One region of the Streptomyces sp. NPDC013457 genome, then DNA from elsewhere that is predicted to be linked to it. Evidence: riboswitches for the same ligand, from Rfam matches in the RefSeq annotation. Region 1 holds a riboswitch; the other holds the start of a gene.
What was found. Region 1 has a riboswitch for glycine ahead of gcvP (aminomethyl-transferring glycine dehydrogenase). Riboswitches for the same ligand answer to the same signal wherever they lie in the genome.
Positions count from the first base shown of each region.

Region 2: it holds a riboswitch for glycine, as region 1 does, so the genes downstream of both, gcvT (glycine cleavage system aminomethyltransferase GcvT) here and gcvP (aminomethyl-transferring glycine dehydrogenase) in region 1, are expected to answer to the same signal.

Region 1 is NZ_JBICBL010000010.1:9,613-16,937, forward strand. It holds gene ACF1G2_RS25795 (DNA polymerase IV) at 1-626, shown strand, start outside; gene ACF1G2_RS25800 (PRC-barrel domain-containing protein) at 751-1,119, opposite strand; glycine riboswitch at 1,234-1,332, shown strand; gene gcvP (aminomethyl-transferring glycine dehydrogenase) at 1,512-4,397, shown strand; gene ACF1G2_RS25810 (DUF5999 family protein) at 4,499-4,705, opposite strand; gene ACF1G2_RS25815 (hypothetical protein) at 5,034-5,633, opposite strand; gene ACF1G2_RS25820 (glutamate-cysteine ligase family protein) at 6,112-7,325, shown strand, end outside.
Region 2 is NZ_JBICBL010000004.1:273,418-280,742, reverse strand. It holds gene ACF1G2_RS13120 (GNAT family N-acetyltransferase) at 1-465, opposite strand, end outside; gene ACF1G2_RS13115 (EF-hand domain-containing protein) at 570-785, shown strand; gene ACF1G2_RS13110 (hydrophobic protein) at 846-1,001, opposite strand; gene ACF1G2_RS13105 (L-serine ammonia-lyase) at 1,135-2,505, opposite strand; gene glyA (serine hydroxymethyltransferase) at 2,658-3,917, opposite strand; gene gcvH (glycine cleavage system protein GcvH) at 3,938-4,318, opposite strand; gene gcvT (glycine cleavage system aminomethyltransferase GcvT) at 4,396-5,523, opposite strand; glycine riboswitch at 5,683-5,785, opposite strand; gene ACF1G2_RS13085 (AAA family ATPase) at 5,925-6,596, shown strand; gene ACF1G2_RS13080 (enhanced serine sensitivity protein SseB) at 6,688-7,325, shown strand, end outside.

The DNA of each region.
Region 1 (7,325 bases):
TCAGGACCGAGGTGGAGCGGCTTGCCGAGCGGTGCGTGGGGCGGCTGCGGGCGTTGGGGCACTCGGGCCGCACGATCGTGCTGAAGGTCCGGCGGTTCGACTTCTCGACGCTCACGCGCTCGGAGACGTTGCGAGGGCCCACGGACGACCCGCTCGTGGTGCGGGAGGCGGCCGGGCGACTCCTGGAGGGCGTGGACACCACCGGTGGCGTGCGGCTGCTCGGCGTGGGGGTGAGCGGCCTCGCCGACTACACGCAGGAGGATCTCTTCGCCCAGGCGGCGGAGCGGGCGGAGGAAGCGGGGGATTCAGGGGGTTCGGGAGGCCCAGGGGGGCCGGAGGGTACAGGGGGCGTGGGGGAGGACGTGCCGGCGCCCGCGGCGGCCCCCGAGCCGGAGGAGCCGCAGGCCGCCGAGCGGAGATGGGCGCCCGGGAACGACGTACGCCATGCGGTGTACGGGGCCGGGTGGGTGCAGGGGAGCGGGGTCGGGCGCGTCACCGTGCGCTTCGAGGAGCCGCAGTCGCCGCCGGGGCGGGTGCGGACGTTTCTCGTCGACGATCCGGAGCTGGAGCCGGGGGAGCCGTTGCCGCTGGTGGGGCGGGAGGGAGGGGAGGCGGCGGTCGCCTAGGGGGTGCGCCCGGCCTTCGGCCGGGCTTGTCGTTCCCGCCCGCACCAGCCGTGCAGATGGCATGGCAGAGGTGCGGGCCTTCCTGTGGGTGGCGCCTCGCCGCCGGCGGGGGCGGGTGGGGCGGTCAGGTGTCCTCCTGGCCTGCCAGGCGGCCGAAGTCGTGGTCCATCGGGGGCGGGGGCGGGAGGGCCAGGCTGTAGTGGCGGTAGAGCTGGAGTTCCTGCTCGGGGGAGAGGTGGCGGCCCACGCCGAAGTCCGGGGCGTCCTTGATCAGGGCGCGTTCGTACGGGATGTGGAGGCCGTCCTCGACCAGTTCGCTCGGCTCCAGCGGGACGAACGCGTCCCGGCTGAAGAGTCCCGTGCGGACCGCCGCCCACTCGGGGACTCCCGTCGCGTCGTCCAGGTACACCTCGTCCACGGTGCCGATCTTGTGTCCGTTGCGGTCGTACGCCTTGCGGCCGATCAGGCTGCGCGGATCGATGTCGGTCTGCACGGTCCCTCCAACAGGTCGCAACTGCTCTACAAGGACTACGAAAGTGCACATCTGGGATGTCGGCCACTTGAGCGACTGGTCCGGGAACGGCGCTGGTAGGCTGGCTGTGGCTGTCGACACCGTGCGGGAGAGTCCTCCGGAGAAACCTTTCGGAGGCGCCGAAGGAGCAAATCCTCCCCGGAATCTCTCAGGCACCTGTACCGCACGGGCGAGGTCACTCTGGAAAGCAGAGCGGAAGTCCGACGGCATCCGCTCTCACCGACGGTGAAAACCGGCGCGCCCCTTCGGCATGCCGGTGAAGCTCTCAGGTTGAGATGACAGAGGGGGAGGCCGTCCGGGTACCCGCGCCGTGGTGCCCCTCGCAGGTCGTGACGACCAGGAGGCCTCCGTACATGTCCGCCCACCGCATTCCGCTCTCCGAGCTCGAACAGGGCATTCCGTTCGAGCAGCGGCACATCGGGCCCGACGCCGAAGCACGGGCCAAGATGCTCGCGCAGGTCGGCTACGGCTCCCTCGACGAGCTCACGGCCGCCGCCGTGCCCGACGTGATCAAGAACGCCGAGGCGCTCGGTCTGCCCGCCGCCCGCACCGAGGCCGAGGTCCTCGCGGAGCTGCGTGAGCTCGCCGACCGCAACCAGGTCCTCGCCCCGATGATCGGCCTGGGCTACTACGGCACCTTCACACCGCCGGTGATCCTCCGCAACGTCATGGAGAACCCGGCCTGGTACACGGCGTACACGCCCTACCAGCCGGAGATCTCGCAGGGCCGCCTGGAGGCGCTCCTCAACTTCCAGACGATGGTCGCCGACCTCACCGGTCTGCCCACCTCCGGCGCCTCCCTCCTCGACGAGAGCACCGCGGCCGCCGAGGCCATGGCGCTCTCCCGCCGTGTCGGCAAGGTCAAGAACGGCGTCTTCCTCATCGACGCCGACACCCTGCCGCAGACCATCGCGGTCATCGAGACGCGCGCCGAGCCGACCGGTGTCGAGGTCGTCGTCGCGGACCTGTCCGAGGGCATCCCCGCCGAGGTCGCCGAGCGCGGCGTCTTCGGCGTGCTCCTCCAGTACCCCGGCGCCTCCGGTGCCGTGCGTGACATCAAGCCGCTCATCGACGCGGCCCACGAGCTCGGCGCGATCGTCACCGTCGCCGCCGACCTGCTCGCGCTGACGCTGCTCACCTCGCCCGGCGCGCTCGGCGCGGACATCGCCGTCGGCACCACCCAGCGCTTCGGCGTCCCGATGGGCTTCGGCGGCCCGCACGCCGGCTACATGGCCGTCCAGGACAAGCACGCCCGCTCGCTGCCCGGCCGCCTCGTCGGCGTCTCCGTCGACGCCGACGGCAACAGGGCCTACCGGCTGGCGCTGCAGACCCGCGAGCAGCACATCCGCCGTGAGAAGGCCACCAGCAACATCTGCACCGCGCAGGTGCTGCTCGCCGTCATGGCCGGCATGTACGCCGTCTACCACGGCCCCGACGGCCTCAAGGGCATCGCGCAGCGCACCCACCGGTACGCGGCCATCCTCGCCGCGGGCCTGAAGGCCGGTGGCGTCGACGTCGTCCACGGAAGCTTCTTCGACACCGTCACCGTCCGGGTGCCCGGCAAGGCCGCCGAGGCCGTCGCCGCCGCCCGTGAGGCCGGCGTCAACCTTTACCTCGTCGACGCCGACCACGTCTCGGTCTCCTGCGACGAGACCACCGGCCGCGCCCAGCTCGACGCCGTGTGGAGCGCCTTCGGCGTCGCGGCCGACATCGAGGCCCTGGACGCCGCCACCGACGACGCGCTGCCCGCCGGGGTGCTCCGCTCCGACGCGTACCTCACCCACCCGGTCTTCCACGCGCACCGCTCCGAGACGTCGATGCTGCGCTACCTGCGCAAGCTCGCCGACCGTGACTACGCGCTCGACCGCGGCATGATCCCGCTCGGCTCCTGCACCATGAAGCTGAACGCGACCACCGAGATGGAGCCCGTGACCTGGCCGGAGTTCGGCCAGATCCACCCCTTCGCCCCGGTCGAGCAGGCACAGGGCTACCTCACGCTCATCACCGAGCTCGAGGAGCGTCTCGCCGAGGTCACCGGCTACGACAAGGTGTCGATCCAGCCCAACGCCGGTTCCCAGGGCGAGCTGGCCGGTCTGCTGGCCGTCCGCGCCTACCACCGCGCCAACGGCGACGAGCAGCGCACCGTCTGCCTCATCCCGTCCTCCGCGCACGGCACCAACGCCGCTTCCGCCGTCATGGCCGGCATGAAGGTCGTCGTCGTCAAGACCGCCGACGACGGCGAGGTCGACGTCGCGGACCTGCGCGCCAAGATCGAGCAGTACCGCGACGAACTGTCCGTGCTGATGATCACCTACCCGTCCACGCACGGTGTGTTCGAGGAGCACGTCGCCGACATCTGCGCCGAGGTCCACGACGCGGGCGGCCAGGTCTACGTCGACGGCGCCAACCTCAACGCGCTGGTCGGTCTGGCCAAGCCTGGCAAGTTCGGCGGCGACGTCTCGCACCTGAACCTGCACAAGACCTTCTGCATCCCGCACGGCGGCGGCGGCCCGGGCGTCGGCCCGGTCGGTGTGCGCGCGCACCTCGCGCCGTACCTCCCGAACCACCCGCTGCAGCCGACCGCGGGCCCGGAGACGGGCGTCGGCCCGATCTCCGCCGCTCCGTGGGGCTCCGCGGGCATCCTGCCGATCTCCTGGTCGTACGTGCGTCTGATGGGTGGCGAGGGCCTCAAGCGCGCCACGCAGGTGGCCGTCCTCGCGGCGAACTACATCGCCAAGCGCCTGGAGCCGCACTACCCGGTGCTCTACACCGGTCCGGCCGGGCTCGTCGCCCACGAGTGCATCGTCGACCTGCGTCCGATCTCCAAGGCGACCGGAGTCAGCGTCGACGACATCGCCAAGCGCCTGATCGACTACGGCTTCCACGCGCCGACGATGTCGTTCCCGGTGGCCGGCACCCTGATGATCGAGCCGACCGAGTCCGAGGACCTGACGGAGCTCGACCGCTTCTGCGACACGATGATCGCGATCCGCGGCGAGATCGAGAAGGTCGCGTCGGGCGAGTGGCCGGCCGGGGACAACCCGCTGGCGAACGCCCCGCACACGGCCGCCGCGCTGGGTGGCGAGTGGAACCACCCGTACACCCGTGACGAGGCGGTCTTCCCGGCCGGTGTCTCGGCTGCGGACAAGTACTGGCCGCCGGTCCGCCGCATCGACGGTGCGTTCGGCGACCGCAACCTCGTCTGCTCCTGCCCCCCGCTGGACGAGTACGACCAGTAGTACCCGCGGCGCGGACATGAGTCAGGGCCGGTTCGGAGAGTTCTCTCCGGGCCGGCCCTTGCGTGTTCCCTCGTACGTGTCGTGCCCGACGCGCCCCGGAGTCAGGCGGCGGTCGTCACCCGGCCCGCCGTCAGCGGGCGGTGCGGTGCGATGATCTGGCCGTCCGGCAGCAGTTCACCGGTGTCCTCGAAGAGCAGGACCCCGTTGCACAGCAGGCTCCAGCCCTGCTCCGGGTGGTGCGCCGTCGGACGGGCCGCCTCCCGGTCGGCGGAGTCGGCGGTGGGACAGGCAGGTTGGTGCTGGCACATGGATGGGTTCTTTCGCTGCGTCGTGGTCTCTGTCGTCCTGCGGCTCGATGCGGTGCTCATGGCCGCCCCCCGTTGTCGGTTCGGTTGGTCCAGTGTTCCGCTACGGAAGGCGATCCGCAGGTATTTCACGGCAGCTCTTCCTACTGCATGAAGACGTATCACCCGCGCGGGCGGTTCAACGTAACTGGGCGGTCTCTTCGGGTGGTTCGGGGTAGCCCCAGTGGGCTAGTCCGTCCGGGTCGGGGTGTTCGAGGGAGCCGTTCGGACACCAGGACGCCCCGCGGCCCGGTCGGGGCCGCGGGGCGTGACGTGTCTCGGCAGAGGTGGTTCAGGCCGGCGCCGGGGTGCCGAACAGTGGTGGGGGAGCCAGTCGCAGGGTGAGGACGGGCAGCAGGTCGGCGACCCGGTGCGGCCGGTGGGCCGCGATGCCGGGCGGTGCCGGGGCGAGCGGGACGAGCAGGTCCGCCGGGTCGGGCGAGGACATCGCTCCGTCGGCGTCCGTGTCGCCGTGCAGCCAGAGCGTCAGCATGTACAGCTCGGGTACGGAGAGCAGTCGCGGCTGGTACACCGTGGGCAGCGACTCGGCCTGGAGCAGGGCGCGTTCGGTGGCCGTGACGTAGGGACCCTCGAAGAAGTGCGAGAAGGACCAGCCGTCGAGGGTGAGCATGGTGTCGGCGGCGGCCACCGCCCGGTCGGTGCCCCGGATCAGGAAGCGCCAGCCGGCCAGCCGCGTACGCGGTGCCTGCCCCGACGGGACGACCTGATCCCGCACGTCGAGGACGTGGAGGGGCAGGGGTGCCTCGGGGCTCAGTGGCCCTTGGGCCGCTCGCAGAGCGGGAGTTCGCGCCTCGCGGACGGCGGTGGGGGAACCGAGGGCCGCGAGGACACTGCGCAGGGCCGGCGCAGGGGCCGGTGAAGGTCGGAGCATGGTGGGTCGCCTCTCACTCAGGAGACACGGTGACGCGTGGGCAGGTACGACGGCGCTGTGGGCTGCCGGGCCGAGGGGGCCATGAAGCCACGGCCGGGCGCCAACACTCTGCCTCGTTCGCGGAGTTTATACGAGACGTGTTCACGCGTTGTTTCCTCTAGCGGTCGCCGATATTGCCGACAAGGCGTCATCCGGCCTTAACGCGGAGGCGATTCATCGTATTTGTGACGCGTGCAGGTCGTCTGCCTGCGAGGACTTCACCGATGCGGACGGCCGGTTATCGACCCCACGTTTTCGTTGAATATGGCCGCGGAATATGTCCTTTGCGGTTGCCCTCGGGACGTGCCGGGTGATTGCGTGACCCAGCCTATCGTTCGACGAAGGGGGCCCGCAGGCGTTATGGATCAATCGGGTGGGCATCATCGTCCGTGACACGCGCGGCCGTCGCCGTGGCCGCCCGATCGGGAGGGAAGCTTCCATGGGGGAGAAGGTCGTGGCAGACGGGTTCGACCTGTCCGATCGGCAGAGATACCGCAGGAAGCTCCAACAGTGCCTGGCGGGGCTGGCGAGGCTCCTGGCGGAGAAGAGGTTCGACCGGCCGCGCAATCTGATGGGCCTGGAGATCGAACTCAATCTCGCGGGCGCCGACGGCATGCCGAGGATGGTGAATGGCGCGGTCCTCGAGCGGATCGCCAGCACGGATTTCCAGACGGAACTGGGAATGTTCAACCTCGAAGTGAACATCGCTCCGCACCGACTCGGCGGCCGCGTTTTCGACCGGCTCGCGGAGGAACTCACGACCGGCCTCGGATATGCCGACCGCAAGGCCCGCGAACTCGACGCGGGCGTGCTCATGATCGGAATTCTGCCCACGCTCGCGCAGGACGACCTCGTCTCCGAGAACATCTCGACCGTCGACCGGTACACCCTGCTCAACGACCAGATCGTCGCCGCCCGCGGCGAGGACTTCACGCTCGACATCCACGGTGTCGAGGAGCTCACCTGCACGGCCACGTCGATCGTGCCGGAAGCGGCCTGCACCTCCGTACAACTGCACCTCCAGGTCACGCCCGCCCGGTTCGCCGCCGTGTGGAACGCGGCCCAGGCCGTGGCGGCGGTCCAGATCGCCGTCGGCGCCAACTCGCCCTTCCTCTTCGGCCGGGAGCTGTGGCGCGAGTCCAGGCCCCCGCTCTTCACCCAGGCCACGGACACCCGGCCGCCCGAGCTCCAGGCGCAGGGGGTGCGGCCGAGGACCTGGTTCGGGGAGCGGTGGGTGGACTCCGTCTACGACCTCTTCGAGGAGAACCTGCGGTACTTCCCGGCCCTGCTGCCGATATGCGACGAGGAGGACCCGCTCCTCGTCCTCGACCAGGGCGGGGTCCCGCGGCTGCAGGAACTCGTGCTGCACAACGGCACGGTCTACCGCTGGAACCGGCCGGTCTACGGCTGGGTCGACGGCGTTCCGCATCTGCGCGTGGAGAACCGGGTGCTGCCGGCCGGTCCGACGGTCACCGACGTCGTCGCCAACGCGGCCTTCTACTACGGACTGGTACGGGCGCTGGCCGAGGACTCCCGGCCGATCTGGAAGCGGCTGCCCTTCGAGGACGCCGCCGCGAACTTCGACACCGCCTGCCGCCACGGCATCGAGGCGGAGCTCCGCTGGCCGCGGCCGGGGCGCTCCGGGGGCGTGGC
Region 2 (7,325 bases), on a different contig from region 1:
GTCGACCTCGATGGCCGCCTCCCAGCGGCCGGCCACGCCACGCCCCAGGATCACCACCCCGCCGTCGGCAGCCCACACCCGTACGTCGTCGCGGAACTTCAGCGCCCGCGCCACCCGGGGGTGCTCCGGGTCCTCGATCTCCCGCAGCGCCAGCTCCGGCTCGCCGGGCAGCGCCGGTGCGACCGTCAGCAGGTCGATGGTGTTCATCCGCCGGCCCGTGTGCCGCATCAGGGCGAGCAGGAAGCCCGGGTTCATCGAGGCGGCCAGCGGGTCACTGGAGGTGGCCGCCAGCTCGGCCCGTACCCAGGCGGGGTCCGCGTCCGTGAAGACGACCGAGTGCGCGGTGAAGGCGAGGACGCCGGCGTCCCGGTCGTTCGGCGGCGGGACGACGGTCGTCGTACCGTCCGGCGGCGGGAACTGCCCGCGCGCCGCAGCCGCCAGGATCCGTGCCACGTCGTCGCTCATACCCCCATGATCTCCCACGTTCCGCCATGGCCCGGCGGCCGGACCCCGCGGGCCGCCCGATAATCTTTCCCCCGACATCGAAGCATCGAGAAGGGGCGGAATCAGTGGCGGACATCGAGTCGGCACGCACGGCGTTCGAGCGGTTCGACGTGGACGGGGACGGTCTCATCACGGCCGCCGAGTACAAGAGCGTCATGGCTCAGCTGGGTGACTTCAACGTCACCGAGACGGTCGCCGAGGCGCTCATCAAGCAGCGCGACGACAACGGCGACGGCAAGCTGTCCTGGGACGAGTTCTGGGCGCACCTCAACAAGGCCTGACCCACCGGAAGCGGGACGGGCGGCGAACGACTCGCCGCCCGTCCGGTCTGCCGGTGAGCCTCACCAGCGATACCAACGCGCCCCGCCGCTGCGCATGAAGAACCCGAGCACCCACAGCACCAGCACGGCGATGGCGATGAACCAGAGCACGTCGGCCGCGAACCCCGCTCCGAAGAGAATCAGGATCAGGGCCAACACGATGAGCAGCGGGACCATGGCGACACCTCCGTGGTAGTGAGTCCCCACGCGAGTGCCCACGATCCCCCGACCCATGCCTGCCGCGACCGCCGGGCCCGGGCCGACGCCGCAGCCGGCTCGGCGACTCCGATCACGCCGACGGCCCACAGCCTCAGCACTCGATGATGTTCACCGCCAGGCCGCCCCGCGCGGTCTCCTTGTACTTGACCGACATGTCCGCGCCGGTCTCCTTCATCGTCTTGATGACCTTGTCGAGCGAGACCATGTGGCTGCCGTCGCCCCGCAGGGCCATCTTCGCCGCCGTGACCGCCTTCACCGCCGCCATGCCGTTGCGCTCGATGCACGGGATCTGGACCAGACCGCCGACCGGGTCGCAGGTGAGGCCGAGGTTGTGCTCCATGCCGATCTCGGCCGCGTTCTCGACCTGCTCCGGGCTGCCGCCCATGACCTCGGCGAGCGCGCCCGCCGCCATCGAGCAGGCCGAGCCGACCTCGCCCTGGCAGCCGACCTCGGCGCCGGAGATCGAGGCGTTCTCCTTGAAGAGCATGCCGACCGCGCCGGCCGCGAGGAGGAAGCGGACCACGCCGTCCTCGTCCGCTCCGGGCACGAAGTTCATGTAGTAGTGCAGGACCGCCGGGATGATGCCCGCCGCGCCGTTCGTCGGGGCGGTGACCACGCGGCCGCCCGCCGCGTTCTCCTCGTTCACGGCCATCGCGTAGAGCGTGATCCACTCCATCGCCAGCGACGCCGGGTCGCCCTCGGAGCGCAGCTTGCGGGCCGTGTTCGCGGCGCGGCGGCGGACCTTCAGGCCGCCGGGCAGGATGCCCTCGCGGGACATGCCGCGCGAGACACAGGCCTGCATGACCCGCCAGATCTCCAGCAGACCCGCCCGGATCTCGTCCTCGGTGCGCCAGGCCTTCTCGTTCTCCAGCATCAGCGCGGAGATCGACAGGCCGGTCTCCTTCGCCAGGCGCAGCAGCTCGTCACCCGTACGGAAGGGGTACTTCAGGACCGTGTCGTCCGGGACGATCGGGCTCTCGCCCTCGACCGCGTCCTCGTCCACGACGAAGCCGCCGCCGACCGAGTAGTACGTCTTCTCCAGGACGAGCGCGCCCTCCGCGTCGTACGCGAAGATCGTCATGCCGTTGGCGTGGTACGGCAGCGCCTTGCGGCGGTGCAGGATCAGGTCCTCGTCGAAGTCGAAGGGGATCTTGTGCGCCCCGAGCAGGTTGATCCGGCCGCTCGACTTGATCCGCTCGACCTCGTCGTCCGCCGACTCGACGTCGACCGTGCGCGGAGAGTTGCCCTCCAGGCCCAGCAGGACCGCCTTCGGCGTGCCGTGGCCGTGGCCGGTCGCGCCCAGCGAGCCGTACAGCTCGGCCCGTATCGACGCGGTGTGGGCGAGGAGCCCCTCGTTCTTCAGCCGGCGGGCGAACATCCGGGCCGCCCGCATCGGACCCACCGTGTGGGAGCTGGACGGGCCGATGCCGATCGAGAACAGGTCGAAGACCGAGATGGCCACGGGGAACTCCTTGTGGGGGGCTAGACGCCGTTGTCTGCCGGGGTGGTGCAGAACAGCAGGAAAAAGGGGGTGGGGCACCGCGCTCACTGTCCAGTGTGCGCGGTGCCCCGGAAGTTTCGTACGGACGAGCTCTGGAACTAAAGCGTACGAAATTACTTCAGGCCGGGGTACAGCGGGTGCTTCTCCGCGAGTGCGGTCACCCGCGCCTTCAGCGCGTCGGCGTCGAAGCCGGGCTTCAGGGCCTCCGCGATGATGTCGGCCACCTCACGGAAGTCCTCGGCGTCGAAGCCGCGGGTCGCGAGCGCCGGCGTACCGATCCGCAGACCCGAGGTCACCATCGGCGGACGCGGGTCGTTCGGGATCGCGTTCCGGTTGACGGTGATGCCGAGCTCGTGCAGCCGGTCCTCGGCCGCCTGGCCGTCCAGCTCGGAGTTGCGCAGGTCCACCAGGACCAGGTGCACGTCCGTACCGCCGGACAGGACCGAGACGCCGTGCGCGGTGACGTCGTCCTGGACCAGGCGCTCGGCGAGGATCCGGGCGCCGTCCAGCGTGCGCTGCTGACGCTCCTTGAACTCCTCCGAGGCCGCGATCTTGAAGGAGACGGCCTTGGCCGCGATCACGTGCTCCAGCGGGCCGCCCTGGAAGCCGGGGAAGACCGAGGAGTTCATCTTCTTGGCGAACGCCTGCTTCGCCAGGATGACACCGCCGCGCGGGCCGCCGAGGGTCTTGTGCGTGGTGGAGGTCACCACGTCCGCGTACTCGACCGGGTTCGGGTGCAGACCGGCCGCGACCAGACCCGCGAAGTGGGCCATGTCGACCCAGAGGAAGGCCTCGACCTCGTCGGCGATCCGGCGGAACTCGGCGAAGTCCAGCTGACGCGGGTAGGCGGACCAGCCCGCGATGATCACCTTGGGACGGTGCTCCTTGGCCAGCCGCTCGACCTCGGCCATGTCGACCAGGCCGGCGTCGTCCACGTGGTACGCGACCACGTTGAACTGCTTGCCGGAGAAGTTCAGGCGCATGCCGTGGGTCAGGTGACCGCCGTGGGCCAGGTCCAGACCGAGGATCGTGTCGCCGGGCTGGGCCATCGCGAAGAGCGCGGCCTGGTTCGCGGACGCGCCGGAGTGCGGCTGGACGTTCGCGTACTCGGCGCCGAACAGGTCCTTGATCCGGTCGATGGCGATCTGCTCGGCCACGTCGACGTGCTCACAGCCGCCGTAGTAGCGGCGGCCCGGGTAGCCCTCGGCGTACTTGTTGGTGAGGACCGAGCCCTGGGCCTCCATGACCGACAGCGGAGCGAAGTTCTCCGAGGCGATCATCTCGAGGGTGGACTGCTGGCGGTGGAGCTCGGCGTCGACCGTGGCGGCGACTTCCGGGTCCAGCTCGTGGAGAGGGGTGTTCAGCACAGACATGAATCGATCCCTAAGGGGTCTCAGTTCCCGGCGGAGAACTCGGCGTACGCGTCGGCGGTCAGCAGGTCGTCCGGCTCTCCGGTGACACGCACCTTGAACAGCCAGCCACCCTCGAACGGAGCGGTGTTCACCAGCGACGGGTCGTCCACCACGTCCTGGTTGGCCGCCACGACCTCACCGGTGACCGGGGAGTACAGGTCGCTGACGGACTTGGTCGACTCCAGCTCGCCGCAGGTCTCGCCCGCGGTCACCGTGTCACCGACCTCCGGGAGCTGGGCGTAGACGACGTCACCGAGCGCGTTGGCCGCGAACTCCGTGATGCCGACCGTCGCGACGCCGTCCTCGGCGGCCGACAGCCACTCGTGCTCCTTGGTGTAGCGCAGCTGCTGGGGGTTGCTCATGACCTGATTCTCCTGGATCGGACGAGTGCTGATGAACGTGGGTCTTGCGGGGTGAGACGCCGGGCGAGACGGATGCGTCACTTCTGGCGCTTGTAGAAGGGCAGCGCCACGACCTCGTACGGCTCGTGGGTGCCGCGGATGTCCACACCTACACCCTGCGTGCCGGGCTCGGCGTGCGCCGCGTCCACGTACGCCATGGCGATCGGCTTACCGAGGGTGGGCGACGGGGCACCGGAGGTGACCTCGCCCACGACCTGGCCGTCCGCGACGACGGAGAAGCCGGCCCGCGGGACGCGGCGGCCCTCGGCGATCAGGCCGACCAGCTTGCGCGGCGGCGCGGTCTCGGCGCGCTCGGCGGCCTTCTCCAGCGCCTCGCGGCCGACGAAACGGCCCTCGTTGGTCGTCTTCTCGAACTTCACGACCCGCCCGAGGCCCGCGTCGAACGGGGTGAGCGAGGTCGTCAGCTCGTGCCCGTACAGCGGCATGCCCGCCTCCAGGCGGAGCGTGTCACGGCAGGACAGGCCGCACGGGATCAGGCCGACCGGGGCTCCGGCCTCGGTCAGGGCCTTCCAGACGCCCTCGGCGTGCTCCGGCTTCAGGAACAGCTCGAAGCCGTCCTCGCCGGTGTAGCCGGTACGGGCGATCAGCGCGGGGACCCCGGCGACCGTGCCCGGGAGGCCGGCGTAGTACTTCAGACCGTCCAGGTCGGCGTCGGTGAGCGACTTCAGGATGCCGGGGGACTCCGGGCCCTGGACGGCGAGCAGGGCGTACGCGTCCCGGTCGTCGCGCACCTCGGCGTCGAAGCCGGCCGCACGCCCCGTCAGCGCGTCGAGGACGATCTGCGCGTTGGACGCGTTGGCGACGACCATGTACTCCGTCTCGCCGAGGCGGTACACGATCAGGTCGTCGAGGATGCCGCCGTCCTCCTGGCAGATCATCGTGTAGCGGGCGCGGCCCACGCCGACGGTGGAGATGTTGCCGACGAGGGCGAAGTCGAGGAGCTCGACGGCCTGCGGGCCGGTGACCGTGATCTCGCCCATGTGGGAGAGGTCGAAGAGGCCCGCCTTGGTGCGGACGGCGTTGTGCTCGTCACGCTCGCTGCCGTAGCGCAGCGGCATGTCCCAGCCGGCGAAGTCGGTCATGGTCGCGCCCAGGGAGCGATGCAGGGCATCGAGGGCGGTCAGACGGGGGGCAGACGTGCTCATGGGTGGCTCCCGGGTCCCAAGGGCGGAAAACATGACGGGCGAGGACGTCCTCCCCATCTGTCATGGAACCTGAGAGGTTCACCGAGGGCATCTCGTCTCCGAGAGTTCGGCTTGCACCTTGGGTGGGAACGCCGGGGGCGTCCCGCTTTTCAGATCTGCCTCATCCACGCGGTACGGGGCCTGAGAGATTCAAGGGAGGGTCTTGCTCCTTCGGCGCCCGGGGCCCACCGTGGTGGTTCCGGGACTCTCCCGCGCGGATTCGAGCGGCCGGTATGCGGTTGTGTGCGCTTGGCGCGCACATCATTGCATGCGGTGTCCGATCGGCAAATCGCTTGTGCCTCATTACCCCTTCTTTACACTTTGTGGGCAGGGGTCTCCGGGACCCGACAGGGGGAGAAAAGATGACGTTCCAGCACAGCGGCGCATACGCGACGGGCACGGGCATACCGGCTCAGCGCGCCCGCGCCAGGACGCGAAGGCGCCGCTTCGCCGCGCCCCTGCTGCGGGACCTGCGCGAGCGCGGCGGCCGGGGCCCCCGGACGCTCGCCTTCGCCGCGGGGGACCTCGTGGTCGTCTCCGGGCTGCCCGGAAGCGGCAAGTCGACCCTGATGCGGCGCGCGGCCCAGGGCCTGGGCATCGACTCCCAGGACGCCCGGGAGCGCTGGGAGGCCCGGCTGCCCGGCTTCCTGCCGTACGCGGTGTACCGCCCCCTGGCCCGGATCGCCCACTACGCCGGGCTGTGGCGGGCGCTGCGCTCCGGACGGAGCCTCGTCGTCCACGACTGCGGCACCCAGTCCTGGGTGCGGAACTGGCTGGCCCGCGAGGCCCGCCGCCGCGGCCGCGCCCTGCACCTGATCCTGCTCGACGTCACCCCCGGCACCGCCCGCCAGGGACAGCGCGAGCGCGGCCGCGGCGTCTCCGGGTACGCCTTCGCCCGCCACCGCCGGGCCGTCGGCCGGATGATCGGCTCCGTCGAGTCGGGCCGCCTGCCCCGTGGCTGCGCCTCGGCGACCCTGCTCGACCGGGACGCCGCGGGCGCTCTGCGCACGATCGCCTTCCGCGCCGCCCACTGAGTACTTTTGGCCACGACGACATCAGGGCGGCGTTAGGGTTCTGCCCCGAGGGCGTCGTGACCAGGGCGCGCGAGAAGGGGAAACGGGAACCGTGGACGTTACGTGGCCGGGCAACGAGCTCGAAGAGGTCCTCGCGGCCTCGCTCGGCAACGCCTCCGCCGGAGGCCGGCTCGTGGAGGTGCTCGGCCGGAGCCCCGTCTGGGTGCCGCTGCCCAACGGCGGCAGCCCCGAGAGCCGGGACCTCGACCTGCCCACACTGGAGATCGACGGACTCCCGTACGTCCCCGTCTTCAGCTCCGAGCAGCAGTTCCTCGCCTGCGTCGGCAGCCACATGTCCTTCACCGTCGCGCCCGCCCGTGAATTCGCCCGCGGTCTGCCGCCGCAGCTCGGCATCGCCGTGAACCCCGGAGGCACGGTCGGCGCCCCGCTGCCGCCGCCCGCGGTCGCCGAGCTCTGCCGTGTCGGACGCACCCCCCTGGACGGCCCCGCGAGCGGTGGCCGGGTCCGGCTGTTCGAGCCCGACTGGCAGGACGACCCCGTCGACTTCCTCTCCGCCGCGGCCGCCGAGTTCGAGGCCACCGGTGTCGTCGTCTCCGCCCGCCGCGCCCTGGCCAGCGTGGAGGGCACCGAGCCGGCCCTCTTCGTCGGCGTCGAGCTCGTCGCATGGGACGGCGTCGACCGGAACGCCCCGCTCGACGCCCTCGGCCGCGCGCTCGGCCGGGTCGAGGT